DNA from 3 places in the Corynebacterium imitans genome. Region 3 is predicted to be linked to each of the others. Evidence: predicted binding sites of a transcription regulator. Region 3 holds the regulator's gene; each other region holds the start of a gene.
The links. Region 3 encodes LexA, which represses DNA repair genes until DNA is damaged. Its sites were predicted from a motif close to CGAACANNTGTTCG; they were not measured.
Positions count from the first base shown of each region.

Region 1: a site for LexA is predicted at 5,009-5,022, ahead of CIMIT_RS01415 (HNH endonuclease signature motif containing protein). Genes of this name have one in related genera too.
Region 2: a site for LexA is predicted at 1,757-1,770, ahead of CIMIT_RS00435 (HNH endonuclease signature motif containing protein). Genes of this name have one in related genera too.

Region 1 is NZ_CP009211.1:303,934-314,217, reverse strand. Features, by position in the region: gene CIMIT_RS01430 (G5 domain-containing protein) at 1-714, opposite strand, end outside; gene CIMIT_RS12690 (adhesin domain containing protein) at 596-1,642, opposite strand; gene CIMIT_RS01425 (hypothetical protein) at 1,910-2,785, opposite strand; gene CIMIT_RS01420 (1,4-dihydroxy-2-naphthoate polyprenyltransferase) at 2,834-3,826, shown strand; gene CIMIT_RS01415 (HNH endonuclease signature motif containing protein) at 3,765-4,916, opposite strand; gene CIMIT_RS11985 (hypothetical protein) at 5,454-5,759, opposite strand; gene CIMIT_RS11980 (hypothetical protein) at 5,771-6,298, opposite strand; gene CIMIT_RS01400 (AEC family transporter) at 6,385-7,299, shown strand; gene CIMIT_RS01395 (DUF4229 domain-containing protein) at 7,316-7,624, opposite strand; gene CIMIT_RS01390 (hypothetical protein) at 7,664-7,921, shown strand; gene galE (UDP-glucose 4-epimerase GalE) at 7,918-8,898, opposite strand; gene ccsB (c-type cytochrome biogenesis protein CcsB) at 8,912-9,934, opposite strand; gene CIMIT_RS01375 (cytochrome c biogenesis protein ResB) at 9,974-10,284, opposite strand, start outside.
Region 2 is NZ_CP009211.1:94,672-104,955, reverse strand. Features, by position in the region: gene CIMIT_RS00450 (SDR family oxidoreductase) at 1-572, opposite strand, end outside; gene CIMIT_RS00445 (LysE family translocator) at 577-1,155, opposite strand; gene CIMIT_RS00440 (sugar O-acetyltransferase) at 1,173-1,706, shown strand; gene CIMIT_RS00435 (HNH endonuclease signature motif containing protein) at 1,808-3,229, shown strand; gene thpR (RNA 2',3'-cyclic phosphodiesterase) at 3,226-3,768, opposite strand; gene CIMIT_RS00425 (ATP-dependent RNA helicase) at 3,794-5,965, shown strand; gene CIMIT_RS00420 (amino acid permease) at 6,000-7,463, shown strand; gene CIMIT_RS11945 (TetR/AcrR family transcriptional regulator) at 7,456-8,055, opposite strand; gene CIMIT_RS00410 (TSUP family transporter) at 8,075-8,836, opposite strand; gene CIMIT_RS00405 (AbrB family transcriptional regulator) at 8,862-9,869, shown strand; gene CIMIT_RS00400 (DUF885 domain-containing protein) at 9,866-10,284, opposite strand, start outside.
Region 3 is NZ_CP009211.1:1,518,839-1,529,122, reverse strand. Features, by position in the region: gene hflX (GTPase HflX) at 1-231, shown strand, start outside; gene CIMIT_RS07165 (uracil-xanthine permease family protein) at 282-1,559, shown strand; gene CIMIT_RS07160 (HPr family phosphocarrier protein) at 1,634-1,903, opposite strand; gene CIMIT_RS07155 (PTS fructose transporter subunit IIABC) at 1,970-4,015, opposite strand; gene CIMIT_RS07150 (1-phosphofructokinase family hexose kinase) at 4,031-5,011, opposite strand; gene CIMIT_RS07145 (DeoR/GlpR family DNA-binding transcription regulator) at 5,200-5,991, opposite strand; gene lexA (transcriptional repressor LexA) at 6,156-6,836, opposite strand; gene CIMIT_RS07135 (hypothetical protein) at 7,056-7,424, shown strand; gene nrdR (transcriptional regulator NrdR) at 7,507-7,965, shown strand; gene hrpA (ATP-dependent RNA helicase HrpA) at 7,970-10,284, opposite strand, start outside.

The DNA of each region.
Region 1 (10,284 bases), 1.2 Mb from region 3:
CTCATAAGACGTCGGGGTGAAGGGGCCATAGTCATCAATGACCTTGCCCACAGTCAGCTGTGCTTCGATGTCTTGCCCCGGAACACCCTTCGTGGTGCCTGGGGTCTCGAGCTTGAGCTCCGAAACCTGGGTGTGGTTGTGATCCACCGTCACAAGCAACGGGATGATATCCTGCGAGCCGTTGGAGTAGGTCACAATGACGCGTGGCTGAGCAAAGGTACCAGGAGCTGGGTTCAGGGGCGCTGTGACGGTGACCTCATAGGTCTTGGGATCCATCTTGGCGTCCCAGCCTGAGTAGACGTTCTTCTTGTCCAGCTTGACCTCGGCCTCAAAGCCGCCGTCCTCACGCTTCTTCACCAGGTCCGTAATCTTGTCCCCGGCTTCCTTGAACGAGACCACCTGGCGTTCCTTGGTGGGTTTGTTGTCCTCCACGCCGGAGATGATTGCCTGCTGGTCAGGGTCATACTTCGGGTCGTGGAACTGAGTGTCGTCGAAGCTCCATTGGTGTTTGTCAATAAAGTTCGGCTTGTTATAGCGCGTCAGCGAGTTCGAGCTTTCGAAGGCTCCATCATGCCCGAGATACTCATTGTTGCTCTTAGCAGCGTCCTGGAGCTGTGTAACCGTACGCGGCTTGGCGAGCACGTTGAAGCGCATGCCCTGCTGAGCGCTCAGGTTCGTGCCCTTGTACTCCGGCATGGTGTAAAAAGATCTCACCGGTCTCCTGGTCGATGCGCACGCTCGACGTGCCGCCACCAGAAGCCACAGTGTCGCTCGTGCCGATGAAGTTACCTTGCGCGTCGTAGGCCTCCACGACCATGCGGGACATGGAGTCATCGGTTCCGCCGCCGGTCACGGCCGGGATGTTGATCTTGCCGACCTTGAGCTCCTCGCCCTTCCTGATGACCAGCTTTTCCTTGGATTCCCACGTGACCGTGATCGGGTTACATTCGATGTTTTCGCTCGGCCACGGGTTCACGAGGGCCGAAAAGGACGCTCCCCTGGTGGCTCTATTTGCTCCGGGGTTTTCCTGCGTATAGTAGCCTTGCCAGGCATAACGTACCGGGTTACCGTCGGTAGCCTCAGCGAACTGCTTGACTTTCGCATCGGTCAGTTCTGCGAAGAGGTTCAGGTTTCGTTGTTGGCCAGAACCGTCAATACGAATTTTTTCGTCGGCCGCATGAGTGACTACCTCGCCTTGAAGAAAGGTCTCGCCAGCCTTCATAGAGGGAACTTGACCACGATCGAGGTACCCACCCATGCGGCCTGAATGGGTAAAGCCCCAATCGGCGAACGTGCGGTCTTTTGAATTGTCAAAGGCGACGCTCAAGCCCCACCGTTTTTTGTCGGGGCTCTCTGCAGCCGGCTCCACGGTGTTCCAGTGGAAACCAGCTTGGCTGCCCTTCCCATCCGTTGAATCGACAACACACGAGCCGGCCGGCAGGTCAGAGGCCTTCTGGGCGTCCTTCTCCACCGCGCCGGACCTCTCGCGGATGCCGCCCGTGTAACTGGATGCAGCGGCAGCGTGCGGCGCCAGCGGCCCCGGGGCGACGACGCTCACGCCGCCAAGGGCGAGGGCGATAATGGATGAGGCTGCGATGCCTGTAGAAGTTGATTTACGAAAACGCCGAGATGATCCGGCCATGGGATACTCCTCAATCAAGCCGCTGAACAGGGCCTGGCAAGCGCGGCTCGTTATCAGTGTTTGGTTATGTACACATCACCTCGCCCGAAGAGTTTTAGCCCAAACAGCTGAGGTGATAGATGACATCACATTTTAGGGGTGCTTTAAGCACAAGTCCAGGAATACGTTTTTGTATCGTCGAGGCGAACACCCCCGCCCATGCCGCCGCTCAGATGCTCAGCGGTCGACAGGTAGGCATTGCCGCGCAGTGCCCCGGTGCGTCGGGGGTTAGTGGGCTGGTTCGTTGAGGGACAACGCGGCGTCGATAAGCAAGCCCAAGTCCTTTTGCGCATAGGTGGCGCGCAGTTGGGCGTCGTTGCCGCCGCGCAGATTGCCCCGCACAAGCGCCACGCCCTGGGAAGCCGGCACCATAGAAAACTCGCGCGGGTGCGGGAAGACCTGGCGCACGTAGTGGCCCGAGCGCAGCGCGCAGCGATTGAGCCAGATGTCGTCGGCGTGGGGGGCACACTCCAGGAAGGCAGTGCCCTGCGCGGCGACCGCATCCACCATCGCCGGCGGGTACGCCACCCCCGATACCCCGGTGGCGAAGTGACGCGGGTCCGGATCCGTATCCTGCACGGACTTCCACTGCTTGTAGGGAGCCAAGCGGCCGTCGTGCAGCACGATCTCGTGCGCGCGGTAGGCCACCACATTGTTCGGGTCGGCGTCGGAGGCGTTGAGGAGTTTTTCGGCGAACCACTTGGGGTACATCATGTCGTCGTCGACAGTGATCACGCGGGTGCCGGTGCCGGCGAACTCCTGAAAGGTGCCGTAGTACTTCGTATGCGGGCCGTAGTGCCCGTCCGAGCAGCACACCTGGAGGCCGTGCTCTACGAGCGCGTGCAGACCTTTGGGCCACTCGCCCTCGAAGTCCTCTTTATCCAGCCACAGGTAGACCGGCAGGCGCTTGGTGCCGACAAGCAGGGAGGAAATCGCCACCACCGCCGACTTCAATCGCGGGCCATGCGAAGTCAGCGAGATGACCGTGCTGCCCTCTTGAGGGAAGCGTGCTGGAGACTTGCGCGCGGCCACCCGAAGCTGGGGTGCGCGCAGCAATGCACCAACCCCGCCCAGAGCTTGCCGAAGCGCATAGTCGATCCACATGTGCCAAAACTTTAGCCGACTGAGGCAAATCGGGGCATGATGGGAGGCATGACTGACACGACGGGTAATGGAAACGACTCTGCGCATTCTGGTTCTGGGGCGGGTAGCTCTGGCGGGTCTGGGGCGACGGCGACTTTTCACGACTGGTGGCAGGCTGCGCGTCCCCACACGTGGGCGAACGCTTTCGCGCCCGTCATCGCCGGTACGGGCCTGGCGGCCTACAACGGCGGCATGCACCTGGGCAAGGCCCTGCTGGCGCTGGGAGTTGCGTGGGCCCTGATCGTCGGCGTGAACTTTGCCAACGACTACTCCGACGGGGTGCGCGGCACCGATGATGATCGGACCGGTCCGACGCGCATTACCGCCTCCGGGCTGGCGCGCCCGCAGGACGTGAAGCTCGCGGCGTTTGCCTCCTTCTTTATTGCCGGTGTGCTGGGCGTGATTCTCGCGGTGATGAGCGCGTGGTGGCTCGTGTTGGTTGGCGCGGCATGTATCGCTGCGGCCTGGTTCTACACCGGCGGGAAGAAGCCTTACGGCTACTACGGCTTCGGGGAGTTGGCTGTGTTTGTCTTCTTCGGGCTCGTCGCGGTGCTGGGCACGCAATTTACCCAGGCGGGCTGGCTAACTACGGAGGGGTGGCTGGTGGCGATCGCGGTTGGCGCGATTTCGGCGTCGGTGAACTTGGCCAACAACATCCGCGATCTGGATTCGGACGCGCTTGCAGGCAAGAACACCCTGGCAGTACGCCTCGGCGAGGTGCGTGCGCGCCGCCTGTTTACCGTGCTGACCCTGACGCCGTTTGCGGTGACGCTGCTTTTGGGCAACTCGCTTGCGCTCGTGGCGTTTGCCGCGCTGCCTTTCGCTGTGTCCTCTATTTTGACCGTGCAACGTCAGCGCGCTCAGGGCAAGGACCTCATCCCGGTACTAGGTATGAACGGTCGTGCCATGCTGCTGTGGTCCATCCTCACCGCTGCCGCCCTCACGGTGACGGGTTTACAGCTTTGGGGTTCCGGCATGGTGGTGCCGTACACGACGCACTAGGTGTGCGCCGCTCTTGGCGCTGTCGGTTTTCCTGGCCCTGACAGTCTGCGGCCGCAGACTGTTGGGGCTGTTTTTCGTCCGTACAGGCCGTGCAGGTGGCGTCGCACGTGCGGGGGCTGGGTTTCGGCGGGGCTGTGGGGTGCGCCCGGTTGTAGGCGGTGAAGCGGGTGCCGTCGGCGAAACGGTAGTGGATGTCGCCACCCCGCTGCCGGATATGCACGGAGTTGTTGCTCACGAGCGAGTGGCACGAGGAGCACAGCGGGAGCAGGTTGTCCATGTTCGTCTCTCCGTTGCGGGACCAGTCTTTGATGTGGTGCATCTGGAGGAAGCGGGTATGCGTACATCCGGGCATGGCACATTGGTGGCCCCAGCTGGCCAGGAGTGCGGCGACCTGGCCGTCCGTGGCGAAGCGCTGTTGGCGGCTCACGTTGAGCGTCAACCCCTGGCTATCCAGCACGTGGAAGCGGACCATCGCATTGGCGATGTAGCTTTCCACCGCGGAGGATTTGGCCTGCAGGTTGTTGGGCATCCAAGCCCGGCCATCCTCGGTGACCATGATGTTCACGTGCGCACCTGGGGTGCGGAGCGGGCTTGAGGGGCTGGTGCGCACCATGTTGATCATGGCGATGAAGGCGGAGTAAAAGTTGCGGGGCTCAGGTGGGCCGAAGCGCGAGGCGTTGTGCTCCCCGTCAATCGCTTCGGCGGTCGATTTGATGTCCTCCCAGATGCTCTTTCGGTTGGCACCTGGAGGCGCAGCTTTCGTCGCCGGGCAGGCTTCTTCGGTGGCTTCCACCTGTTTCAGGAGCGCGTCGAGCGCTTCGGGGTCGTCCAACTCTTCGGGTGTCGCGCCGTCAAGACCGTGGTTGGCCAGCTGCGCGAGTTTGAGCGCGGCGAGCAGTTCCTCACCGGTGACGGCTGGCAGGAGGACATCGAGGTGGACCATCCCGTCTTTGCGCTTGTTGAGCCGGAAGTAGGGCTCGGTGGGGTCTTTATCGTCGTTCGGCTCCACACCGGCAAGCTTCTGCTGAAGCTCGGAGAAACACATTGCCTCGGCGGCTGCGACGAGTTCGCCCTCGTTCTCCTCATTCATGTAGTTCAACAGCCACCTGACGGTGGTGTAACTAATCCGCGCTTTTTCGAATGACTCATAAAGCATGCGATATCGTCGTATCCCTCTGGCAACGAATACATACTCGAATGCAGTACTACGGGGGATACGTAGATCACGTATTAACCAAGCGGCGGTAGTTTTCGAACCTAGGCGCGGCGCACACTCCTCCTCATCGAACTGTCCGACGGCATCAAGCATTCGAGCGCGAGCAACAGTGGAATCATCGTGGTTGACGTGGATATTCTTTGCTAGTTGAGCAGCGAGTTTTTCTTCTTCCGGGATGACAAGGTCCATGACGGTCTCTCAATTCTGCGGCGCGGCGGTTTGGGTGGGCGGTTTTGCCTTCCGTTATATACATACACATATTCGAGAGCAACAGGTAGCGCATGTTGTGATTAAATTGAGACATTTGTCGCTTAAGCACACCGCGCGAGTTTGAAATGGCAGATGAGGAACCTCAAACAGTCTGCGGCCGCAGACTCGCGGACGCCCCAAAACAGTCCGCGGCCGCGGACTCTAAACCCGGCGAGCTCGCAGGATTGCGTAGCCCAACCCAAGCCCGAGCGCGCCGCCGAGCGCCACCAGCACCACGAAGGGCAACGCAGTTGGGTTCATGAATACGAGGATTTCGAGCGCCTGCACCACCGGCGGCACGACACACCACAGCCAATTGACCTTCTCAGAGCGCACCGTGTCCCAGGCGGCAAGCGCCAGCGACAAAAGCGGGTGGCCGAGCAGCAGCACCACGGCCCACCCAGCAGGGCCAAGCAAAGATGACGCCAGCAGCATGGCAGCTGAGACCACGGCGAAGAGGACAAACACAACCGACTCGGCTAGCACGCCGCGTTGAACTCCTCTTCCGTCCACGTCTGCACACTCCCATCGTAGGCACTTACGCTCAGCACGGTACCAGCTGGCTGCTCCAGGATTTCGCGTTTCGTCGCACTCGCAGACGCAATTGTCTTCTCCGGGCGGAAGACGCCGTTGCCCCCATCGTCGTCGGGCGCGGGGGTAAGGAGGAGGGCGCGGTTGTCGGGGTACGTGGCGTCGAGAGGCAATTGCTCCGCCCACGGCGCGGGATCGCTCAGGTTCACCTGGATGTGCCCGGACTGTGCTTCAGGGGCGAAGTAGCGTGCGAGGACCTCGTTTGGCTCGTCGTCAACCAGCCCCAGCCGATCCGCCGCGATGTCGAGCTGGCTGATGGACTCCCCGCAGGTCTGCACGTGAGCGATGATCTCGCCTTGCTCGTTGTGGGAGAACCCAGATGCGCCGATGACCTCGACGTTGACGTAGTTGCCGCACCCCGCCAGACCGAGCCCGGCCGCAATACTCACGGCCAGCAGCCGCGTGCGCTGATTCATGCTTGCACCTCCTTGACGCACTGCCCAGTAGCGTAGGGAACAATGTTCACGTAATCCTGAAAGTCTCGCGAAAGGTTGTTTTTCTCGTGCTGGACGTGTTGACGGGCTTCGCCATCATCTTCGCCGTGATCGGTGTGGGCTTCCTGCTCGCGCAGAAGGGCGTAATTGGCAAAGGCGAGGCGCGCCTGCAACTCAACCGCATCGCGTTCTGGGCGGCCACCCCGGCGCTCATCTTCTCCAGCGTGGCAACCTCAGACACCTCGGCGTTCGCCTCGCCCGTGGTGGGGGTCATCGCCATTGCCTCGGTGGCGACGATGGCGATCTACTGGGGGCTCAGCGCGCTGTTCTTCCGCCGCAGTGTTGCCGAGACGATGGCGGGGGCGGCGTCGTCAAGCTACTACAACTCGGTCAACATCGGCCTGCCGATTGCCACCTACGTGATTGGCGACGCCACCTACGTCATCCCCGCGCTCGTCCTGCAAATGGCGGTGCTCTCCCCCATCATCATCGCGGGGCTTAACGCCGAGGGCGGAGGCCTGCGCTCGATCGGCAGCTCCTTTATCGCCGGTCTCACCGCCCCAGTCGTACTCGCGGCCTTCGCGGGCTTCGCCGTCTCGGCCTCCGGCTGGCAGGTGCCTGAGCCGGTGATGGCGCCGCTGGAGATCCTCGGCGGGGCTTCGATCCCGATGATTCTCATGAGCTTCGGTGCCTCGCTCAAGGGAGATGGTGTGCTTTCGCAAGAGCGCTTGCCGACGCTCACCGCCACCACCCTCAAACTCGTCGCCATGCCCGCCCTCGCCCTGCTCGTCGGCACGGCCATGGGACTGAACGGCACGCAGCTCTACGCGGCACTCATCCTCTCCGCGCTGCCCACGGCGCAGAACGTGTACAACTACACGGCCACCTACCGCGTCGGCGAGACGGTCGCGCGCGACACCGTCTTCCTCACCACGTTCCTCTCGCTGCCGGCGATGCTGGTCATCGCCGCACTTTTCGGATAACGCTAGTCTGCTAAGACTAGCGCTCAGCGAGCTCGCTGGCGATCCACTCCTTGCGTGCCTTGCGCTGCTCGCGCCACTGGGCGACCGCCTCAGTGGCCTCGATGCGCTGACGCTTGAACACCAGCATGGACAGCGGGAACGCCACGATCAGGGCAAGCAGTGCGGACATGATCAGCGGCACTGGAGCGCCGATGAGCAGCGCGGCCCCCTGGATCACCACGGTCAGCGCGATGAACAGCCCGAGTCGGCACAGGCCATACACCGCGGCAGCTTTGTTAGCGCGGGAACGGGCGGCGGGGTCGAGCTCGGGGGCTTGTTGTCGCATATACCTAACCCTAGACGGCAACCAAGTATGTTGGAAGTTATGGGAAGGCTACTACTTTTCGTGCTCATCGTCGTTGCCATCTACCTGATGTGGCGCGCGTTCGGGCCCGGCTCGCAGCAACGCATCGAGCAGGCCCAGCAGCGCCCGCAGATTAAGGGGCCCGACGATGATGAAGACTTCCTCTGGAACATCGAGAAGAACCGCTTCAAGGAGCGCCGCGCCCGCGAGGAAGCGGAGCGCAAGCGCCGGGAAGAGGAAGAACGCCGCCGCCGGCGCGAAGAAAACGGCGAGAACTAGCCCCGCTCAAGCACCTCGGGCAGGCGCTTCGCCCACTCAAGTGAATCGCGCACCCCATCAGCCACGCTGCGCTCCGCGCGCCAGCCCAGCAGGCGGGCTGCTTTGTCGGTGCGGGTAGCGCAACCTGCGACGTCGCCGTCGCGCGGCGGGGCGGTGCGGATCTCTAGCGGTGTACCGGTCGCCTCGCCGACCGCGTCGGCGAGCTCGAAGACGGTCGTGCCCTGGCCGGTGCCCAGGTTGATCACCTCGTAGTCGGCAAGGTCCGCCTGCAGCGCCGCGACGTGCGCGCGCGCCAGATCCCACACGTGGACGTAGTCGCGCAGGCCGGAGCCGTCGCGGGTGGGCCACTCGACACCGGTGACGGTAAAGGGCTCGCCCGCCTGGTAGGCGGAAATCATCTTGCCGAGTGCGTGCGAGGGTGCCGGGTTCTGCAGGCCCGTGCGTAGCTTGGGGTCGGCGCCGATCGGGTTGAAGTAGCGCAGGGAGGTGGCTTGGATGAGGCCGGCCGCGGCGGCGTCGGCAAGCACGCGCTCCAGCATCCACTTCGACGCAGCGTACGGGCTGGAGGGGTCGCAGGCGCTGTGCTCGTCGACAAGCAGGCGCTCGTCGGCCGCGTACATCGCCGCGGTCGAGCTGAGCAGGACGCGCTTCACGCCGCGCTCGGCGAGCGCGCGCACGCAGGTGGTCGCCTTGCCCACGTTGTTCTCGTAGTAGTTGAGCGGCTTGGCCACGGACTCCGGCACGATGATCTTCGCGGCGCAGTGGACCACGGCTTCGATGTCCGGGTGCTCGTCCATGATGCGGTGAAGCAGCGCCACGTCCGCGATGTCGCCCTCGTAGTGGGCGAAGCGCTCGGCGAAGACGCGCAGGCCGGTGGAGTAGTCGTCCAGGATCACCGGGGTAATCCCGTTGTCTTCGCAGCAGGACGCGATGGTGGAGCCGATAAAGCCGGCCCCACCGGTAATGAGGACCTTCATGTACTGCGCTCCCCTAGTTCAGACCAGCGTACGAGTGCAGGCCGGCGATGACCGTATTCACGTACGTCATGTTGAAGATCGTCATCGCCAGGGCAAACACGTTAATCCACGCAGCCTTCGAATTCTTCCAACCCGCGGTTGCGCGCGCGTGCAGGTAGGCGGCGTACAGGATCCAGGTGATCATGGACACGGTTTCCTTCGCGTCCCAGTTCCACGGGCGGCCCCAGGCCACCTCGGCCCAGATCGCGCCGAAGACGATGCCGATGCCAAACAGCGGCAGCGTAATGATCGCCGTCTTGTAGGTGATCTGGTCCAGCGTCTTTGCCGACGGCAACGGGTGCACAATCTTGCCAATGAAGCCGTGCTCCTCCCCCTTCGGCTGCCACATGCGCAGCAGGTACAGCAGCGCGAACACACCGGAGACGATACCGACCGAGGCACCGATCGACACCGTGGACACGTGCACCGGCAGCCAGTAGGACTGCAGCGCCGGCACCACCGGGGCGGCCTTCATGTGGAAGACCGTCGAGTTGAGGAACATCGCCACCACCATCGGGAACAGCAGCCACGGCCAAATCGTGTGCCAGCCCTTGCGCCCAATCACGATCGCGGCAGCCACCATAATCACCGCGGTCATAAACAGGATGTACTCGTACAGGTTGCCCAGCGGGAAGCGCTGCGCCGCGATACCGCGGGTGACAAAAGCCACCAGGTGCAGGGCCACACCGAACCACACCAGGGCCTGCGTCATGCCCGACCACTTGCGGGCGTTCGCCACCCGCGCCTCGTACGCCTCATCCAGGTCCTGCTCAGAGGGCAGTTGCTTCTCGACGACCGCGGGACCGCCCGCGCCGACCGCAACCTTAGCTTCCGCATGCTCTTGCATGCGCTTCTCGCTGCGCTCACGGCGCGCGTCTACGACCGCGAGGACGCGGCCGTAGTACACGCACGACATCAAAAGCGCGACGATGTAAATGATGAATGCAGTGCGAAACGTGAGATCGGACAGCTCCGCCATGGTGGTGTTGACAAGCATGGTTGTCAACTTACCTTATCGACACCTTGTTTTCCAAGGTTATCCGAGGTCATCCACCTCTTCGGGGTCATCTTCCTCCGCCTGCCCAAGGATCTCGGCGGCAAGCTCCCGAAACTCCGGGCCCCATCCAGCACGGTCGGTGCGCGCAAGGCCCGCGATCTCCACGGCGGTGACGCCTCCCGCGGCCGGTGTAAGGCGCACCCAGATGCGGCGGCGCTTAATAGTCAGTGAGCCGGCCAGGGCGACCAGCATGATCGTGGATGCGAGCAGCGCCCACATCTGCGTCGGGTCGCGCGAGATCTGGTAGTTGGCATACTCGGCCGCGCCGTCGAAGCGCACCTTCACCCCGC
Region 2 (10,284 bases), 1.1 Mb from region 3:
TCCTCGTCGCCCTTGAAGCGGTTGAGCGAGAACTCCGTCTTCACGCGGCCCGGGTCGATCTCGGTAACGCGGATGTTTTGCTCGGCCTCCTCGCGGCGGAAAGCACGCGTGATGCCACGCAGCCCGTACTTCGCCGCGTTGTAGCCGGACCCGCCCTTGTACGCGTCCGTCCCCGCGACCGAACCGATGTTGATCACCAGGCCCTGCGACGCCTTGAGCTGCGGATACAGCGCGCGCGTGACCCGCATCGTGCCCATCACGTTCGTGTCGAACATCCACTCCCAGTCCGCATCAGACGCGTCGCGCAGGAAGTCCAGCTCTTTCGCGCCGCCCGCATTGTTGACCACCAGGTCGACTCGCTCAAGCTGGGCCGCAAGCTTGTCGACGCTCACCTGATCCGTCACATCCAATTCGGCCGCAACCCCGCCAATCTCCTTTGCGATCTCCTCGCACTTGTCGAGGCGCCGCGCCGCGACGACGACGTGCCAGCCGTCCTTTGCCAAAGCCCGGGCTGCCGCCGCGCCAATACCCGCTGATCCGCCAGTGACTACTGCTACTTTTTGGGCTGTCATGTGGTTAGGATAACAAGATGGTTCGTGCGCCGCTGAGAATCATCCACACTGCTAGTGCCACAAAGATCGCGCCGGTCACTCTGTCCACCACGCTGCCATAGGTTTTCATGACCCCGCCCAACTTTGCGGCCAAAAGTGCGAACCCCACGAACCAGGCCACTCCCGTCACGATCAGGAGGACCGCTTCGAGTGCGCCAGCGTTGAACTGGGCGAAGATCGCGCCGAAGAAGAGAATGGCTTTCGGGTTGGAAAGGTTCGTCGCCAAGCCGAGGCGAAAGGGCTTGCGCACGCTCGCCGCCGCCGACACGTCCGGGTTACTCGCGTTGCGGATCGCACTCAGCCCCATCCATCCGAGGTACGCGCCGCCAACCAGCTGCAGCACTGCGAGGACCTGCGGGAACGCAGTGACCAGCGCACTCAGCCCAGCGATCGACGCCACAATCCAGAAGGTGTTGCCCACCATGATCCCCAGCGCGCACAGCACCCCGGCGCGCCGGTCCTTCGTGCCTACGCGGATGAGCTGGAAGAGGTCCGGGCCCGGGCTCGCAATCGCCGCGATCCACGTGGCGAGTAGTAAAAACATGCACTTACCCTAACCGCATGACGAACACTTGGTATAAGCCGGAAACACTCCCCGACCACCAGCCAGGCTGGGCGCTGCTTCGCGAGTTCAACGCACTCCACAACACCGACCCACAACGCGCCCGGGAACTTTTGTCCGAAATCTTCCCATCCAGCGAGGTGCCCGAGATCTGGGCCCCACTCCACCTGGAATACGGCGCGAACACGCACTTCGGGCCAGGCTGTTTCATGAACTTCAACTGCACCATCCTCGACATCGCGGACGTCACCATCGGCGCGGGTACCCTCTTCGGCCCCGGCTGCCAGCTCATTACGGTGGAGCACCCGCTCGCCCCCGACGATCGCGCCGCTGGCTGGGAGCGCGCGAAACCCATTGTTATCGGCGAAAACTGCTGGTTCGGGGCTGGCGCGATGGTGATGCCGGGCGTGCGCATCGGCGACCGATGCGTGGTCGCGGCGGGGGCGGTCGTGACGAAGGACCTTCCCGCCGACTCTCTCGCCGCAGGCGTGCCCGCTGTGGTTAAACGGAACACAACAAAGCACGAGAATTAGCACAGGTAGTCCCCTATTTCCAAATCTCTTCTGAGATAACCCTTGCGGGTAGAACATGCGTGCGCTACTTTGAAAGAACCTTCATTTCGAGGGGTGACACCATGACCATCACAACCGCAAGCCCACCAGCCCATTTTCGTACCCAACGACCCGACGACCTAATAAGTTCCGCAGGCCAAGCCGTCCGAGACGCACATTTCGCCGTATTTTCCCCGTACATCGACACCGAGATCGAAGACTTCGACATGCGCGTGACCCAAATCCAGCAGGCCACCGCGTGGTCGAAAGGCTTCGTCGAGCGCGGCATCCTCGCCTTCGCCACGCTGGGCCTCCTCCCGCGCCTGCAAGCCCTCCACCGCGCCTCCCGCCTGCTCGACATGTCGCACCTCGTCGCCATCGAGCGGGTCCTCGCCGAGCTCGGAGAAGAGGTAGACCCCGAAGCGCTCTCGCTTATCGACGATGCGTTGACCTCCCTTTTCACCCCCACCCGCACCAACCAGCACATGCCCCAACGCCACACGGTGACCCGCCGCATCCGGGAGCTGATCCGCCAGATCGACCCCGAGCGCGCCTACGACCAAAAGCGGCGCAAGCAGCGCGAACGCTCCCGCTCGCAAGAGCAGGTGAGCTTCGATGCCTTCCTGTTGGACGGCGTCGAACAGTCCATCGTGCAACTGAACACAAACGAGCTCAGCGCCGCCCGGTGCCGAAAGAGCATCATGGCGGCGGCGCGCGAGCACAAGGTGACGCTGGCCGAAGCCATGATCAAGCTGCTTACCGGCGAGGTCACCCCCACGAATGCGCCAGTCCTGCACTGCTACGCGCCGAAGGGTCGCGAGCCGGGTGATCCAGTGCAGTTCCCCGGGCACGGGTGGACGGGGCCGGAAGCGACGACAGCTCTCGACGAGTGGATTGCCAAGACCGGGGCGAAAGTGCTGGACATGGACGAGGCCGCAAACGCCTCCACGCCCAGCTACAGCCCAACTGCCGAGATGCGCGACTACGTCACCGCCCGCGACGGCACGTGCGTCTACCCCGGCTGCACCGCGCCGGCGCACTCCTGCCAGCTGGACCACCGCATCCCCTTCGACGAGGGCGGCGAGACCACCCCGGGCAACCTGTTCCCGCTGTGCCAGCACCACCACAATCTGAAGACGGATAAGCGGGCGAGCTACGTCCCCGACCCGGTCACCGGCGACATCATCTGGCTGTTTTCCGACGGCACCTACGAGATCAACGAGCCGGACGGGCTCCTTGGCCGACAGGTCACTCCGACCAATCCCCGGTGGCGCTCCAGCCTCGCCAGCGTGCGCGCAAACCGTGCGCGGACGGCGGAGTTCAACGCCAAGGGCCACGCCATCCTCGACGACTTCGACCGAGACCAGGACCTGACGGAGGCGAAGGCACGCATCGCCGCACTAGAGGACGAGTACGGCATGACTTTCCAGCCCAAAGACGTCCTTCCCGCCTACGATCCGTCCAGCTACGTCGAGCGAGCGCTCGCGGAACTCCTCCCCGCCTAGCGCAGGTAGAACGTGTCCACCACCTCGTACTTCGGCCCGCCGCTGCGGCCCCGGCCGAGGTGGGACTCCATGAGGTGGACTTCATCCACGGTGAAGTCGGGGCCGGAGTAGACGGAGAGGGCGTGGGCGTGGTCGTCGAGAAGCAGCATGTCCCGTGTCCTGGTTCCCTTGCGCGCGACGGTCAGGTGGGCGCGCTGGCGGTGCCACTGCTCCGGGTCGAGTTTGCAGTCCGCCATCAGGTCTTTCAGCTGCGCTTTGTCCCCGCCGACGCCGATCCACAGTGTGCGCCGCTCGAAGCAGCCCGCGCCGCGGAGGTGGAGGCGAAGAGGCCGAGTGAATGCAGTCGCCTGCGAGAGGTGGTCGCTCACGGCGGCGGCGTCGTTGGGCTGGCTGCCGTAGAAGGCACAGGTGATGTGCCAGTTGTCCGGGTCGGTCCAGCGCGTTTCGGTGCCGGAGAAGTCCCTGATCGGGCGCAAGGCAGTGACGAGGTGCTCGCGGACCTCATCTGGTGGGACGATCGCTGCAAAGAGACGTCTCATGCCCCTCACGCTACCCTGGAAACTCATGTTTGACCTTGCGAAAATCGGACAGGGCCTGCCCGTGGCGGATTCCCTGGATCAGCTGCCGGATTCCGGGCCGCTCGTGGTGCAGGCGCCACCCGGCACCGGCAAGACGACGCTGCTGCCCCCGGCGATCGCGAACAAGGTCGGCAAAACCATTGTGACCGCGCCGCGTCGTGTGGCGGTCCGATCCGCGGCGCGACGGCTCGCGCACCTCGACGGCTCAACTTTGGGCCAAAAAGTTGGGTATTCGATCCGCGGCGAGCACAAGGACGGCTCGCTCGTCGAGTTCGTGACGCCGGGAGTCTTACTGAATCGCCTCCTCAAGGACCCGGACCTTCACGGCGTCAACGCGATCATCCTCGACGAGGTCCACGAGCGCCAGCTAGACACCGACCTGCTACTCGCCATGTGTATGGAGGTGGCGGTGCTGCGCGATGACCTTTACCTTACCGCGATGTCCGCGACGCTGGATGCGAAAACCTTTGCCACCCACATGCGCGCGCAGATCCTATCGACGGAGGCAGTCACCTATCCGCTGGAGGTCGAATATTCGCCGCATCCAGAGCGCATCCAAGGCACCCGCGCGTTCTACCAGCACGTGGCGCGACTAGCGGAAAATAGTAACCGCCGCACCCTCGTGTTCGTGCCCGGCGCGCGTGAAGTTGACCTGGTGTGCGGCTCGTGCAAAGACGCCAAACCCCTACACGGGCGGCTGTCTTCCGCCGAGCAGGACGAGGCGCTCAATGGCGACTCTCAGGTGGTTGTTTCCACCAGCGTCGCAGAGTCGTCGATTACCGTGCCGGGCGTGCGCCGGGTGGTCGACGCAGGCCTTGCAAGAGTCCCACGGCGCGACAACCGCGGGATGACGGGCCTGGTCACGGTCTCGGAGGCGGTGACCAGCGCGGAGCAGCGGGCGGGCCGCGCGGGTCGCCTCGGGCCGGGCGAAGTTGTCCGCGCGTTTTCCCGCGAGGAGTTCCAGAAGTTCGCGCCCGACATTTCGCCGGAAATTGCTACCAGCGACCTCACCTCGGCGGCGCTCGCCATCGCGGCGTGGGGCTCGCCCGACCTGCCGCTGCTGGACCCGCCGCCAGAGCAGTCGCTTGCCGACGCCCACGCCACCCTCCGCGACCTCGGAGCCTTAGACGAGAACAACGCGATCACAAGTTTCGGCCAAAAACTTGTGGCACTCCCCTTAGACCCCCGGCTAGGCGCGGCGCTGCTGAAGTATGGCTCGGGGGCGGCGGTGTGCGTCGCAAAGCTTGGCGACATGGACGCGAAACGACTCGCGCGACTGGTGCCAAAAACTCCGAAGGTCCCAGACGGCGACGTGATCGCGACCGCGTTCCCGCAGTGGGTGGCGAAACGGATCGGCGACGAATATCTACTCGCCAGCGGCACCCGGGCAACTTTTGGCGGAAAAGATGAGTGGATCGCCGCCGCCGAGGTGCAAAGGACCGCGCGCGGGGCGATTATCCGCGAGGCCGCGCCCTACCACTTGCCGGAAAAGCGGATTACAGAAGAAATACGAGCGGCCCTCCAAGGCGGCAAGGTCCGCGGGCGTAAGGTCCGGGCCGTCGGCGCGATTGAGCTGAGCTCCACGCCGGTGCAGCTTTCGCCGGAGGAGGCCGAGGAGGCACTGCGCGATCTGAGCTTGCGCGATTTCCAGCTCGACGACGGAGCGAAAAGACTGAAAGCGCGCCTCGACTTCCTGCACGAGCAGCTTGGAGCTCCGTGGCCGGACGTTGCGAAAGGAGATTACTCGATCGAAATCGCAGAGCTGGCAAACGGGGCGCACATTAGCCAGCTCAACATGCGCAACGCGCTGCTCAGGCAACTGCCCTGGCCAGAAGCCGCGAAGCTTGACGAGCTCGCGCCGGAAAGGCTGCCGATCGGCAAGATCGACTACTCCACCGGGCGCCCGATCGTGCGGGTGAAGCTGCAGCTCGCGTTCGGACTAGAAAGCTCGCCGGTGATCGCGGGGCGGAAACTTTTGTTCCACCTGCTTTCTCCTGCCGGGCGCGAGCTCGCCGTGACCGATGACCTGCGCAGTTTCTGGGACGGGCCGTACCACCAAGTCCGCAAAGAGATGCGCGGGCGCTACCCCAAGCACCCCTGGCCGGAGGACCCGTGGAGCGCGACGCCGACCGCGCTGACAAAAAAGCGCCAAAACTAACAGTTTCCTGGGTGTGCCAGGTAACTTATCCGTCATGACTACCCGTGCCCACACAGTGACTATGTGGACGTTGGTCTCCCTGATCATCGGTTCCACGATCGGCTCCGGCATCTTCGCCCTGCCGCAAAATATCGGCTCCGTGGCGAGCCCCGGGGCGATGCTCATCGGCTGGGTGATTGCCGGCGTGGGCATGCTCTCGATTGCGTTCGTGTTCCAGATCTTGGCGCGTCGGAAGCCGCACCTAGACTCCGGCGTGTACTCGTATGTGCGCGCGGGTCTTGGCGACTTCATCGGGTTCACCAGCGGTCTCGGCTACTGGCTCGGCTCGGTGATGGCGCAGGTGGGGTACGCCACCCTGTTCTTCTCCACCATCGGCTACTACGTGCCCGCGTTCAAGAACACGTGGGTGCTCGCAGGCGCGGTAACAATCCTGACGTGGACGATTTTCGCCATGCTCACGCGCGGGGTGAAGCAGGCGGCGGTGATGAATGTGGTGACCACGATCGCCAAGCTGGTGCCCATCCTCTGCTTCATCGTGCTGGTGGCGTTCCTCGGCTTTTCCTGGGACAAGTTCACGCTCGACTTTTGGGGCGAAAATTCGGCGATCCCATTTTCCCAGCAGCTGCAGGGCATCATGCTCTACACGGTGTGGGTGTTCATCGGCATCGAGGGCGCATCCGTCTACTCCAAGCAGGCGCGCACGCGTAACGACGTCGGCCGCGCCACCATCATCGGCTTCCTCTCCGTCCTGCTCCTGCTGGTCGCAGTGTCGACGCTCTCCTACGGCGTGCTGACCCAGCCGGAGCTGGCGGCGCTACCGGAGAACTCGATGGGCGCAGTGCTTGAGGCCGTGGTCGGCCCGTGGGGCGGCGTGTTCATCTCCATCGGCCTGTGCCTATCGGTACTGGGCGCGTACGTGTCCTGGCAGATGCTGTGCGCGGAGCCGATCGTGCTCATGGCGAACGACGGCCTGCTGCCCAAGGCCCTGGGCAAAACCACCAACTCTGGCTCGCCCTTCCGTGCGCAGCTGGTGTCCACGCTGGTCATCCAGCTGTTCGTGATCATCTTCTTCGCTAACGAGGCGTCGTATAACGCGATGGTGCAGCTGGCCACCATCATGTACCTGCTGCCGTACATCTTCTCGGCGCTCTACCTCGTTCTGCTCAGCACGCGCGGCAAGGGTGTAAGCCACCCGCACGCGGGCACGCGCTTCGATGACTCCGGGCCGGAAACCACCCGCGCGGAGAACCAGCGCCACATGCTCATCGGCGCGGTCGGGTTTGTGTATTCCCTGTGGCTGATTTACGCGGCGGACCCGGTCTACGTGCTGCTCGGCGCGCTCGCGGTGGTTCCGGGCATCATCCCGTACGTGTGGACGCGCATCAGCAACAAGGAGCGCCTGTTCAACGCCTTCGAGTGGGTCGTCGTCGGCATTGTGCTGCTCGGTGCCGTCGTCGCCGTGCTCAAGCTTCTCGACGGCACACTCACCCTCAGTTAACGCCAATCACCGGCCACAGCACCTCAGTGGTGCGCTTGGCCAGCAGGGTCGGGCTGCCCACACTGAAGGTCGAGCGCAGAATCACCGCGCCGACCACCATCGCGCCGACCACGCCCGGGTCCACGCCTCCGCGCAGGGTGCCGTTGCTCTGCGCGTCCTCGATGTCCTCGATGAACTGGTCGTAGAAGGCCTCCTCGAAGCGCTCGCGCCACGCCACCACGAGCGGGTCAGCGGTAGCGATGAGTGAGCCGAACACGCGGGTGCCCACGTTGTCCTCGATGAACGCGCCGAGCTCCGTGATGTAGTCGCGGAACGCCTCCTTTTTCAGAGGCTTGCCTTCCTCGCAATAGTCAACGAGCTTGGGGATGGAGATCGCGATGTTGTCTAACGCGTCGACCAGCATCTCTTTCCGGTCGGCGTAGCGCCGATAGATGGTCGTTTTCGCCACACCCGAATCCGCCACGACGGCGTCGATGGACGTGGCACCGAACCCCTCCTGCTGGGCAATGCGTAGTACGGAAGCGTAGATGCGCTCCTCCGTCGTAGGCTTCTTCGCGCCAGATGTTTTTGATTGACTATCTAAACGGCTCATAGATACGTATTTTGGCATACTAGCCCGCGCGAGTCAGATACTCCTGCCACCCGAGTCGAGCACAAAGGACGACTACCAGCACAAGGAGTGCGACACGCACAAGTTTCGAGCCGCCCTTGAGCACCGTCCTTGCCCCCAATTGGGCACCAACCACGTTCGCCACCGCGAGCACGAGCGCGAGCTTCCACTGCACGTAGCCGCCCGCGATGAAGACGGCGAGCGCACCAAAATTAGTCGCGGTATTGATCACCTTCGCCATCGCCGCCGACTGCAGAAACGCCTGCGAGAACACGGCGGTAAAGCCCATGATGAGGAACATACCGGTACCGGGCCCGAAGATGCCGTCGTAAAACCCGACCGCCCCGGCGAGCGCAAGCCCCGCGATCGCACGACGGCGGGTAAACAGCTGCTGATTTTTCGTGCCAAACTCGGGCTTGCAGGTGACGAAGATGCCGACGGCGAGCAGCAGCGCGATGATGATGGGGCGCACAACCGACTCACTAATCAGCGCCACCGCGAGCGCGCCACCCGCTGACGCACACCCGGCGGCAAGCGCGTAGCCCCAGGTCAGCTTGGGTACCCCAACTTTTCGCACAAAAGTTACCGCTGCCGAGGCAGTACCAGTGACCGCCGCGACCTTGTTGGTGGCCAAGATGCTCGCGGCAGGCAGGCCGGTGGCGGACATGAGCACCGGGATGAGCACGAGGCCGCCACCGCCAATGACCGCGTCGATCCATCCGGCGGCAAGGGACGCGGCAGCGAGCAGGGCGAGAGTAGACATAACGCTCACGCTACTATCGGGGCCTATGCAGCGTTGGATTGTTGTCGCCCCGGCCTCCGTGCTGTTGGGCTGGATACTCTCCGTGCTGCACGTGCCCGCGGCGTGGATCCTCGGCGCGCTCATCGCCGCCGGCACGTGTGCGCTGACTACCGGCGAGGAGCTCCGGGTCAGCGAGCGGGTCTTTACGCTCGCCCGCGGCGCGATCGGCGTGATGGCGGCGCTGCCGCTGGTCGGCATCCCGGCCCGAGACTTGCTCCCCTTCATCGTGCCGGGCCTGCTCGCCGCAGCCTTCGTGATTGGGATGGCCTTCGTCGGCGGTATTCTGCTGGCGGATCGTGGGGTCTCGCGGGAGACGGGTGTGCTCTCGCTGCTTGCGGGCGGGGCGTCGGTGATGCCGGCGATCGCAAAAGAGGTGGGCGCGGACGTGCGCTACGTCGCGCTTACCCAGTACCTGCGCCTGCTGGTGGTCTCGATGACGCTCCCGCTGGTGGCGGGGCTTTTGGACGCGCCGCAGACCCACGTGCCGAGCGCACTCGAGCCCTATTGGTGGATGTGGTTGCTCGTCCCGGCGCTCGTGCTCGTGGGGCAACCGGTTGGAAAGTTGCTACGGCTCCCAAACGCCAGCGTGTTCGGCCCGATGCTTGCGACGGTCGCGTGCGGCGCGGTGGTCCCCTTCGAGATCGTGCCGCCGGAGCCGCTGATGATCGCGGCCTTCCAGTGCCTCGGCTGGATCTGCGGAGGCGGGCTGTCGGTGCCAGCGCTGCGGCACTTCAGCAAACTCCTGCCCGCAACGCTCGCCTACATTGCGCTCCTCATGGGTGCATGCGCTACTTCCGGCTGGGCGGTGGCGAAATGGCTGGGCATCTCCTTCTATGAGGGCTACCTCGCCACCACCCCGGGCGCACTAGAGACCGCGCTCGCGCTCTCCGCCGAGGGTGGTGCGGGGCCTGCGGTGGTCTCGCTGCAGATTATCCGGCTCATCTGCATCCTCATCTTCGCCGGCTACCTGCCAAAGATTTTGCGGAAACTTTAGTGGCTGAGCACCGCGTGGGCGAGCATGTCCATCGGCATGGAGCCGAACGAGAGCGCCTTGCGGTGGAACTCGTCGGTGCTCATGCCTTGGGCCACCGCCTGCTCGCGCAGGTTGCACCAGTCCCGGTAACCGATGGCGTAGGACGGTGCCTGGCCCGGCCAGCCCATGTAGCGGTCCAGCTCGAAGGTGAGGTGGGACTCGGGCATCGCGCAGTTGTCGCGCAGAAAGGCCTTGGCGTACTGGGCGTCCCAGGTGCCGCTGCCATCCGGCGTGGTCTTTTTCAGGTGGACGCCGATGTCCACCATCACGCGCGCCAGGCGCAGGCGGCGGGAATCTAGAAGGCCCATGCGGTAGCCGGGCTCCTCAAACCAGCCGTACTGCTCCATGAGGTGCTCGGCGTAAAGGGCCCAGCCTT
Region 3 (10,284 bases):
CTGACCGGCGAGGGCATCCCCGAACTCGAGGGCAAGGTCGAGCAGTTCCTGAACACGCTTGACGCGCACGTGGAGATGCTCGTGCCCTACACTCGCGGCGATGTCGTCTCCCACATCCACGAGGCCGGCACCGTGCGCAGCGAGGCGTACGAGGAAGACGGCACGCGTATCGACGTCCGCCTGCCGCACGTGCTCGCCGAGCAGTACGCCGAGTTCGTCGTCGCAAAGTAGCCCCGCGCGGAATTGGGTGACACCTGGGTGCGCGCCTTAGACTCCCAGGTGTGAAACAGACACTTGGTTGGTCCCTCCATGGCGACGGCCGCACCGTGAAACCCGGTGCCGTCGTCGCACCCGATGAACGTTTGAGCTGGTCGCGTACCGTCGGCATCGGCATGCAGCACGTCGTCGCCATGTTCGGCGCAACACTGCTTGTGCCGACGCTGACCGGGTTCCCGGTCAACACGACGCTGCTGTTTTCCGGGCTCGGCACGATCATCTTCCTCCTGATCACCCGCAATCGGCTGCCCAGCTACCTGGGCTCGTCGTTCGCCTTCATCGCTCCGCTTTCCGCCTCGCAGCAGTATGGCATCGGCGCGCAGCTGGGCGGCGTGCTCGCCACGGGTGTGCTGCTCATCCTGGTCGGCGTGGTGGTGCATGTGGCCGGCAAGCGCGTCATCGACGCGGTGATGCCCCCGGCCGTCACGGGCGCGATCGTGGCGCTCATCGGCTTCAACCTCGCGCCTACCGCGGTGAGCAACGTGGAGACCCAACCGGCGGTCGCTGGCGTCACCCTGGCCACGATCGTGCTGGTCACCGTCGCCACGCGCGGCATGGCCTCGCGCCTGAGCATCCTCATCGGCGTCGTGGTCGGCTGGGCCTTTGCAGCTGCGACGGGCGGGCTTTCCGACGACGCGCTTTCCACCATCGGCGCGGCCCCCTGGGTCGGCCTGCCGGAGTTCCACAGCCCCGAATTCCACCTCTCCGCCATCCTGGTCACGCTGCCGGTACTGGTGGTGCTGATCGCGGAAAACGTCGGCCACGTCAAAGCCGTCTCCGAGATGACGCACCGCGACCTCGACCCGCTGCAGGGCAAGGCACTGATTGGCGACGGCATCGCCACCACCCTTGCCGGTACCTTCGGCGGCTCCGGCACGACCACGTACGCCGAGAATATCGGCGTCATGGCCGCGACCAAGGTCTACTCGACTGCTGCCTATTGGGTCGCCTCGTTGTTCGCTATCGCACTGGCCTTTGTCCCGAAGTTTGGCGCAGTGATCTTCACCATCCCGGCCGGCGTGCTCGGCGGGGCATGCCTGGTGCTCTACGGCCTCATCGGCATGCTGGGCGTGCGCATCTGGCAAGACAACCAGGTCGACTTCACAAACCCGGTTAACCTCACTGCGGCCGCAGTGGCGCTCATCGTGGGTATCGGCAACCTGTCCTTTACGGTTGGCCAGGTCACTCTGGAGGGCATCGCGATTGGTTCCGTTGGCATCATCGTGCTCTACCCGCTCATGCGGTGGGCGTACGAGACGATCGGGGAGGGGCAGTACCGCTAGGTCCCAACGCTGCAAGCCCCCGGCACCAAGATCACGGTGCCGGGGGCTTGAAGCGTGCTTTTAAGCGAAGGCTTTTACTCCTCGTCGAGGTTCTGCTCGATCAGCGCGGCGATCTTGTCCACCGCGGCTGCGTTCTCGGACTCGACGGTGACCTCGTCGCCGAACTCTGCGCCCATCGCCATAATCATCAGCGAGGACGCGGCATCCGTCTCATCGTCCTCGTCGCCGCCGACGAGGGTGAGGATGATCTCGTCGTCGAACTCGCCGGCCGCATCGGCGATGATGGTTGCGGGGCGGGCGTGCAGCCCAACCGTGGAGCCGACCTTGACAGTCTTAGAAGCCATAGTGAGAATCCTTTCTTTTGGTGTTACGTGCCAGTCTAGGCGCGCGTGTGCTTAGGCCGCCACTGCTTAGGCCGCCACCGTTGCCGCGGCGGCCTTCTGAATTTCTTCGTTCGGCCAGAACTGCTTGATGGCAATCACGGCCACGGTGGCTACCGCCACGCCCGCAGCCAGGGCGATGAACATGCCCCACCACGGCTCGTAGGCGAAGATGACGAAGATACCGCCGTGCGGTGCCTGGCACCCAACGCCCAGGCCCATGGAGACCGCACCTGCGGTTGCGCCGCCGAGCATCATCGCCGGGATGACACGGAAGGGGTCAGCCGCGGCAAAGGGGATCGCGCCTTCGGAGACAAACGACAGGCCGAGCAGCCACGCAGACTTGCCGTTTTCCTGCTCAGCCGGGGTGAACAGCTGCTTGCGCAGGAAGGTGGCAATGGACAGCGCGATCGGCGGAACCATGCCGGCGATCATGACGGCGGCCATGATTTCGAAGCTTGCATCCGTGCCAGCCGACAGACCGGCGGTACCGAAGAGGTACGCAGCCTTGTTGACGGGGCCACCCAGGTCGAAGCACATCATCAGGCCGATGATGATGCCCAGCAGGATCGCCGAAGAGCCGCTCATGGACTCCAGCCAATCGGTCAAGCCCAGCATGAGCGACTCGAGCGGGCGACCCAGCAGGAGGAACATGATCAGGCCGACGACCAGCGAGGTCAACAGTGGGATGATGACCACCGGCATAAGCGAGCCCAGCCAGCGAGGCACGCGCCAGGTTTGGATCCAGTAGGCAATGACACCGGCGAGCAGACCGGTGACCAAGCCACCGATGAAGCCCGCGCCGACCATGACGGAGATTGCGCCACCGATGAAGCCCGGGGCGATACCGGGGCGGCCAGCCAGACCGTAGCCGATATAGCCGGAGAGCGCGGCAACGACGAAGTTCATGCCCATCTGCCCGGTGGCGAAGAGCACGGCACCGAGGTAGAGGGCCCAACCGGAGCGTTCGAAGGTCATGGCGGTGCCGTCGACAAGCACTTCATGGCCCGGCAGGTTGGTGGGCGAGTGCTGGAGCACGAGCGCCTCCCAGGCGTTGGCCATGTCGTAGCCGCCGATAAGGAAGCCGAGTGCGAGCAGGAGGCCGCCGGCGGCGACGAACGGGACCATGTAGGACACGCCGGTCATGATCGCCTGCTGCAGGCGCTTCGGCCAGGGCTGGCCGTCACTGGCGGCGGCGGAATCCTCGCCAGCCGATTCGGAGGTGGCCTCGACGCGCTTGGCGTTGGGGTCCTTCGCGGCGGCGATGGCCTCGTCGATGAGCGCGTCCGGGCTGTTCACCCCGCGTTTGACGGGGGTGTCGACGACCGGCTTGCCCGCGAAACGACCCTTGTCGCGGACGGCGACGTCGTGGGCGAAGATGACCGCGTCGGCGCTGTCGATGAAGGACTGCTCAAGCGGGTCGCCGCCCGAGGAGCCCTGGGGCTCGACGATGAGCTCGACGTTGTCGCGCTTCTGCGCGGCCTGGGTGAGTGCGTCGGCAGCCATGTAGGTGTGCGCGATACCCGTGGCACACGAGGTCACCGCCGCAATCCGGATAACCTCGGGCTTCTTCTCGGCACTTGCCGCTGGCGCAGCAGGGGTCGCCTTCTTTTTCTTCGGCTCGGCGTTGACCACCTCAAGCACGGCGTCGACAATCTCTTGCTCCGTCGTGGCTGCGCGCAACGTCTCCACGAAATCGCCCCGGACGAGCGCGCGGGCGAGCTTCGACAGAATCTTCAGGTGAGCCTTGCCGCCGGACTCCGGGGCGGCAATAAGGAAGACCAGCTCGGCGTCGCCGTCGGGGCCAGAGAAGTCCACGGGCGCGGATAGGCGGGCAAACGCGAGCGTCGGCTCGTTGACCGCAGCGACGCGGCAGTGCGGAATGGCAACCCGGCCGTTGACGCCGGTGCCGGCCTTTTCTTCACGAGCGGTCGCCGCAGCCGCGACCTCCGCGGCGTCAGTTGCGCGCCCGGCGGCGGCCATCAGCTTGGCGAGGTGCCCAATGACCTCACTCGGCTGGCCACCGAAATCAACATCAAGCCTGACCAGGTCAGGCGTAATCAGTGGTGCGTTCATAGTGTGTCCTTCCACTTACACGCGAGGGGATGAGGCGGGGGTATCGAGCGCGACGACCTCAACGCGCGCGCAATCAACATCCGCCGGGGAGGGAATACCGGTGCCGGGCAGGGAAGCGGCCGCAGACCCGTAGGCGACGGCCTGCTGCAGGCACTCGGCGAAAGACTTGTCTGCCACGCGCGCCATGACGTAGCCGGCCAACGAGCTGTCGCCCGCGCCGACCGTCGAGCGCACAGTCACCTTCGGCGCCGCTGCGGCCCAGGCACCGTCTGCTGTGACGAGGCACGCGCCCGCGCCGCCTAAGGTGACCAGCACTTCGGCCACGCCGCGGTCGACAAGTTCGCGGGCTGCGCGCAGAATCGAGTCGTAGTCGCCGCGGGCGGCGTCGGCTTCGAGTGCGCGCCCGTCGCCGTCGGTAAGCTGCGCAAGCTCGAAGGCGTTCGGCTTCATGATGGTCGGCGCGGCGCTCTCGAGGCGCTTACCGAGCGCGCGCAACGGCGCGTCGGAGGTGTCTACCGCGATCAGCGGCACAGTGTCGCGCAGCTGAGCAGTAAGTTCGGCGTACCAATCGACCGGTGCGCCGGGAGGCAGGGAGCCGGCGAGCACCGCGGCGTCGGCCTTGTGCGCGTGCTCAGCCAATTGCTTCTCGACGTCCACCCGTCGCTCCCCGGACAACTCCGGGCCAAGCTCGTTGATCTTGGTGGTCGTGCCGTCGGCCTCTGTCAGCGCGGTGTTCGTGCGCACGAAACCGTCGACCGCGATCGGTACAAACGGTACGTTGATCCGGTCTACAGCCTGCAGGAATGGATCATTCTCACCGCATGGCGCGAGCGCGAGCGTTTCCCCGCCTGCCTTGGCGATGGCGTGGGAGACGTTGATGCCTTTGCCACCGGCTTCGCGGCTGGCAGCGTGTGCGCGGACGACTTCGCCGCGGACGACCTGGTCGACGGACAGGGTGGCGTCAATACTGGGGTTTGGTGTCAACGTGATGATCACGGCGTACTCCGTACTGTCGATGTCCGGTGTTTCCTACCCCCGGTGTGTCACACCCCGCGGGCAGTGCACTTCAAGTGCCCTTGAACAGCGACAAAGCGGTCGTGTGAGCACCACGTGCTACACCCAATTATGCCCGATTGTGTGGGAACATTCAAGAAAACGGGCATAAACCCACATTTGTGGGTGTGTTATTCCTCTTCCTTGGTGAGGATGACTTGCACCCCGTTGCGCTCGATCTCTTCGACAAAGGAGGTCGGCGCGTCGGAGTCCGTGATGAGCACGTCGATATCGTCGATCGAACCAAAGCTAACCAGGTAGTCGTTGCCCAGCTTGGAGGAATCGCACATCACCACTACCTTGCGAGCGTTGGTTACCATGGCCTGCTTGACCGCCGCCTCCTGCGCGTCTGCAGTAGAAAGCCCGTGGTCGATGGTGAGTGCGTTCGTGCCGATGAATGCCACGTCAGCGCGCAGGATGGCGAGCGATCGCAGCGCGATATCGCCGACGACAGCCTGGGTGATCGCGCGAACGTTGCCTCCGAGCAGCTGCACGTCCTGCACGTCGGCGCTCGAGAGGTCAAGCGCGGTGGGCAGCGAGTTTGTCACGATGTGGCACTCGCGCGCTGGCGGGTGCTTCGCCATGAGCGAGGCGAGCCCGTTGATTGTGGTGCCGGAATCCAAAAAGATCGAGCCGCCGGGCTTGTCTGGCACGAAATTCAGCGCGGCGCGTGCGATGGCGAGTTTTGCAGCGGAGGCGGTCCGGTAGCGGGCGTCGAGCGGGAACTCTGTGGTGAGGAACGATTGGCTGGCCACGGCACCGCCGTGCACGCGGTGAACCAGCCCCTCGGTGTCCAGCACGGCCAGGTCGCGGCGGATCGTTTCCGCGGTTACCCCGAATTTCCCAGCGAGTTCTGTGACGTTGACCCGTCCCTCAACTGCAGTAAGCGAGGCGATCTGCCGCCGACGTTCTTCTGCGTACACGGCGCTCCTTCGGCTCCTTTGACACACTAAGCAAAAACCAACACGTTGACCGTATTGTTGCAAAAACCAGTGCCCGGTTACACCCTTTTGCTTCCGTTTCCCCCGCTTTGGGGGCGGCAAAAGCCACACCTTGTGCGGCATGCCGCCCCCGCATGAGGGGTGATCTAGAGCGTGCGGAAGACGGAGACGACGCGGCCCATAATCTCGGCATGCGTGCCGTCGATAGGCGAGTAGGCGTCATTGTGTGGCAAAAGCCACACGCCGGTGGAGTCCTTGTGGAACTCCTTTACCGTTGCCTCGCCGTCAAGCAGTGCGGCAACGAATTCGCCCTCCTCTGCCACCGGCTGAGAGCGCACGACAACCCAGTCGCCGGGCAGAATGCCTGCATCCCGCATCGACTCGCCAACAACCTGCAGCATGAACAAGTCGCCGTCGCCCAAAAGCTCCTCGGGTAGCGGGTAGTAGCTCGTCACATTCTCCTCGGCGAGGATCGGGGAGCCAGCGGCAATCTGGCCGACAACCGGAACGTAACGGGCGTTCGAAGCGTCTTCCGGGGCTTCTGCCGCCGGGGCCTTCTGGCGTTGCTTTGCATTGGGGAGGTGGCGAAGATCAACCGCACGCGGCTTGTTCGGGTCTCGGCGCAGGAAGCCCTTCTTCTCCAGCTCCTTGAGCTGGTATGCCACAGAAGATGTGGACTGCAGCCCTGCCGCATCTCCGATCTCGCGAATGCTCGGCGGATATCCGCGCAGCACCACCGCATCCTGGATTACCTCCAGAATTCTGCGCTGGCGATCAGACAAAACGCTCATGTCTAAGTTCTTGGTCTCGGGTTTCTTGCGTGCCATGGGTGCTCCTTAATTGTGGAATTGGTGGCGCGTATAGCGCACTCTTTAACCTACCAGACAGGGCAAGGGTGTTCGACTTTTTCTTAGTGGTGTAGACAGCGTTGTGTTGGGGTGCTATAAATCGAACACGTAACCTAATCTCGAACATATGGGCGCGAGACCGTTCGATAATGTTCGTCGGGTTTTTAGAATGAAGAAAACGCACAAAGGAGCACAACAATGACCATCATGCACAATCGTACGTATTCCGCAGCGACGAGCGCGAAGGAGCGTGGGTACCGTGGATATCCTGTCGCAGAATGGGACCTTATAGAAAGGGAGCTTCCTGCACGAGAGGCTCGCCCTGTTCGAACGCTCAATGTTTCGACACCCTTGGATCCGCAAGAGAGAAAGCAAGCGCCCGTTATTGGGAAAGTCGAAAAATCTCAATTCGAATCCCGCCGCGAAAAGCGTGAAAGCGTATTGGTGGGAATCGGGCTGGGGATTGCGCTGATCCTGGGATCTGCACTTGGCGGGGTGTTCTCGCCGGAGCAGTCAGGGAACACCTTGCCCAGCGAGGCGGAGTTCGCCTTCTACGCACAGCACTAGGCTGCACTGTCTCTCTGACCGCGGCACCGGGTAGCGTAGGCAAGCAAGAAGATAAGACGCCGAGCTGCCGGAGGAGACCGCGATGTACTGCCCGTTCTGCCACCACGAACACTCGCGGGTGACCGACTCGCGCATGATTGACGCTGGTGCCGCAATCCGGCGCCGCCGCGAGTGTACCGAGTGCGGCGGCCGCTTCACCACGGTGGAGAAGGCGGTCCTGACAGTGGTGAAGAGAAACGGCGTGAGCGAACCCTTCGACCGCGACAAGCTCATCGTCGGCGTGCGCAGGGCATGCCAGGGCCGAGACGTGTCCGACGACGCGCTCAAACGGCTCGCGCAGCAGGTAGAAGAAACCGTGCGCTCGCACGGCAGCTCACAGGTGCCCGCCAACGAGATCGGTCTGGCCGTCCTTGAGCCGCTGCGTGCGCTCGATGAGGTGGCGTACCTGCGCTTCGCGTCGGTATATAAGTCCTTCGAGAGCGCGGACGACTTCGAATCCGAGATCCGGCTGATGCGCCGCCGCGACAAGGACGACTTCTAGGCACCTAGCGCAGCTTGTCCACCATCTTCTCGATCCGGCGGGCGCTGACCGGCTTCGGTGTGCCGAGCCGCTGCGCAAAAATACTCACGCGCAGCTCCTCGATGCGCCACAGCACGTCCTTGTACGCGCGTGTTTTCTCCCGGCCCGCTGGCAGCGTCTTGCGCTTCGCTTCCAGATAGGCCTTTGCGGTGTCGATGACCTCCTGGCGGTCGGCATCGCGGTCCGGGTCCATCCGCATGTCCTCCAACCGCAGGCGCATGGCCTCGATGTAGCGCGGCAAGTGCTGGAGGTTGACCAACCCGTGGATCGTCAGCGCGTTCTTCGGGAGGTAGAACGCCAGCTGCGACTTCATGTCATCGATGGCTGGGCCCTCCCACTGGGAAAGCTCGCTGGCCATGTTGGCGTACGCCACCAAGCCGGGTGCCACACCTACCACCATGCGGCGCACCGCACCCGGCACCTCCGGCTTGATACGTGCGACGAGTGCGTCGAAGTCCTCCGGCGTGCGCACCGGCCCGCCGTGCTTGATCAGCAGATCGCGGATGGAAGCGACGCGGGCATCCTCGACCAAGCCCGCGGCACCGCCGTGCGGGTACTGGTCAACGGCGACTTTCTGACGCAGCGGCAAGCCCTTCGTCATCTGCTGCGGGGAGACAGAGATCTTGCGCAGAAGCATGGTCAGCGTTGCCGTCATCATTGAGGCATCCGCCGCGGCCTTGGTTGGGAAGACCTTCACGCGCACGCCTTCGCGCGTCGCCTCGAGGGCGGGGTAGGCGTCGACCTCGTTGCCGTCGATGGTGGTTGGCACCGTCTCGGGAACCTCGCCAAGCGAGTCGGCGGTCCAGGCCTGCACCGCCTTCGACTCGGAGGCGCGCCCCGCCTTGGACACCGACGACGAGATCTTGCCCGCCTGCCTGCGCTTGAGCGCCTCGACGTCCTTGTCGTGGTCGACGATGTCGCCACGGCGATCGATCGCGGCGAAGGTGACCCGCAGGTGCGCTGGTAGCCGATTCGGGTTGAAGTCCGAGCCGTTGACGCCGCTTGCACCGAGGCGTTGCAGGGCGGTGGCGAAGGCGTCGATAAGCGAGGGCTCCTGCGTTTCCAACAGGGGCAGCGCGCGTTGGGCGAAGTCGGGGGCGGGCACCACCGTGGTGCGGATGCCCTTCGGCAGCGTTCGGATCAGTTCGGTGAGCAGCTCCTCGCGCAGGCCCGGCACGAGCCAGTCGAAGCCCGTCGGGTCAAAGCCGGCGAGCAGTGGGACGGGGACTTCCACGGTGACGCCGTCGAAGGGGTCGCCAGGCTCGAACTTGTAGCGCAGGGCATAGTCGATGGAGCCGCTGCGCAGCGTTTCGGGGAAGGCGGCTGCGGAGGTGTCGGTGCCCGCGTCGTCAAGCAGCGCGTCCGGGTCGAAGTCCAAAAAGTGCTCGTCTTTGCGCCGCTGCTTCTTCCACCAGGAATCGAAGTGGCGGGCGGTCGTGACACCCTCGGGCAACTTCGCGTCGTAGAAGTCGAAGAGTGTGTCCTCGTCAACCACGAGCCCGCGGCGGCGCACCTTGTCCTCGACGTGCGCGGCCTCGTGAAGCAGCGCGTCGTTGTGCTCGATGAAACGGTGGTGGCGGTTCCACTCGCCGGCGAGCAGGGCGTGGCGGATAAACATCGCGCGCGCCGCCTCTGGGTCGACGCGGTGGTAAGGCACGAGCCGGTCGCGCACGATGGCCACGCCATAGAGCATGGACTTTTGGTGCACCATTGCCGACGAGCGCTTCCGCGACCACACCGGCTCCGAATAACTGTGCTTGATCAGGTCTTTCGCGGCGCGTTCGACCCATTCCGGCTCGATCTTGGCCACATCGCGCGCCCAGAGTCGCGAGGTTTCAACGAGCTCGGCGGCCATGAGGAACTCTGGCGGCTTCTTGCTCAGGCTGGAGCCTGGGAAGATCATGAAGCGGGTGCCGCGGGTGCCCTGGAACTCCTTCGAGTTGCCGTCGCGTGCGCCGATGTTCGACAGCAGACCGGTCAGCAGCGACTTGTGGATGGCGTCCGCGTCCCGCTCGCCGGCGACCTGAGCGGGCATCGACCAACCGAGCTGCTTGGACACCTCGCGCAGCTGGCGCACCAAGTCGTACCACTCGCGAATGCGCATGTAGTGCAGGAATTCGCGCTTCATGCGCTTGCGGAATGCGTTGCCGGAGAGCTCGTCGCGCGAGTCGTGGATGTAGTCCCACAGCTTGAGCGCAGACAGGAAGTCCGAGGTCTTGTCCTTGAAGCGGGCGTGCGCCTGGTCGGCCTGGGCCTGGTACTCCAGGGGTCGCTCGCGGA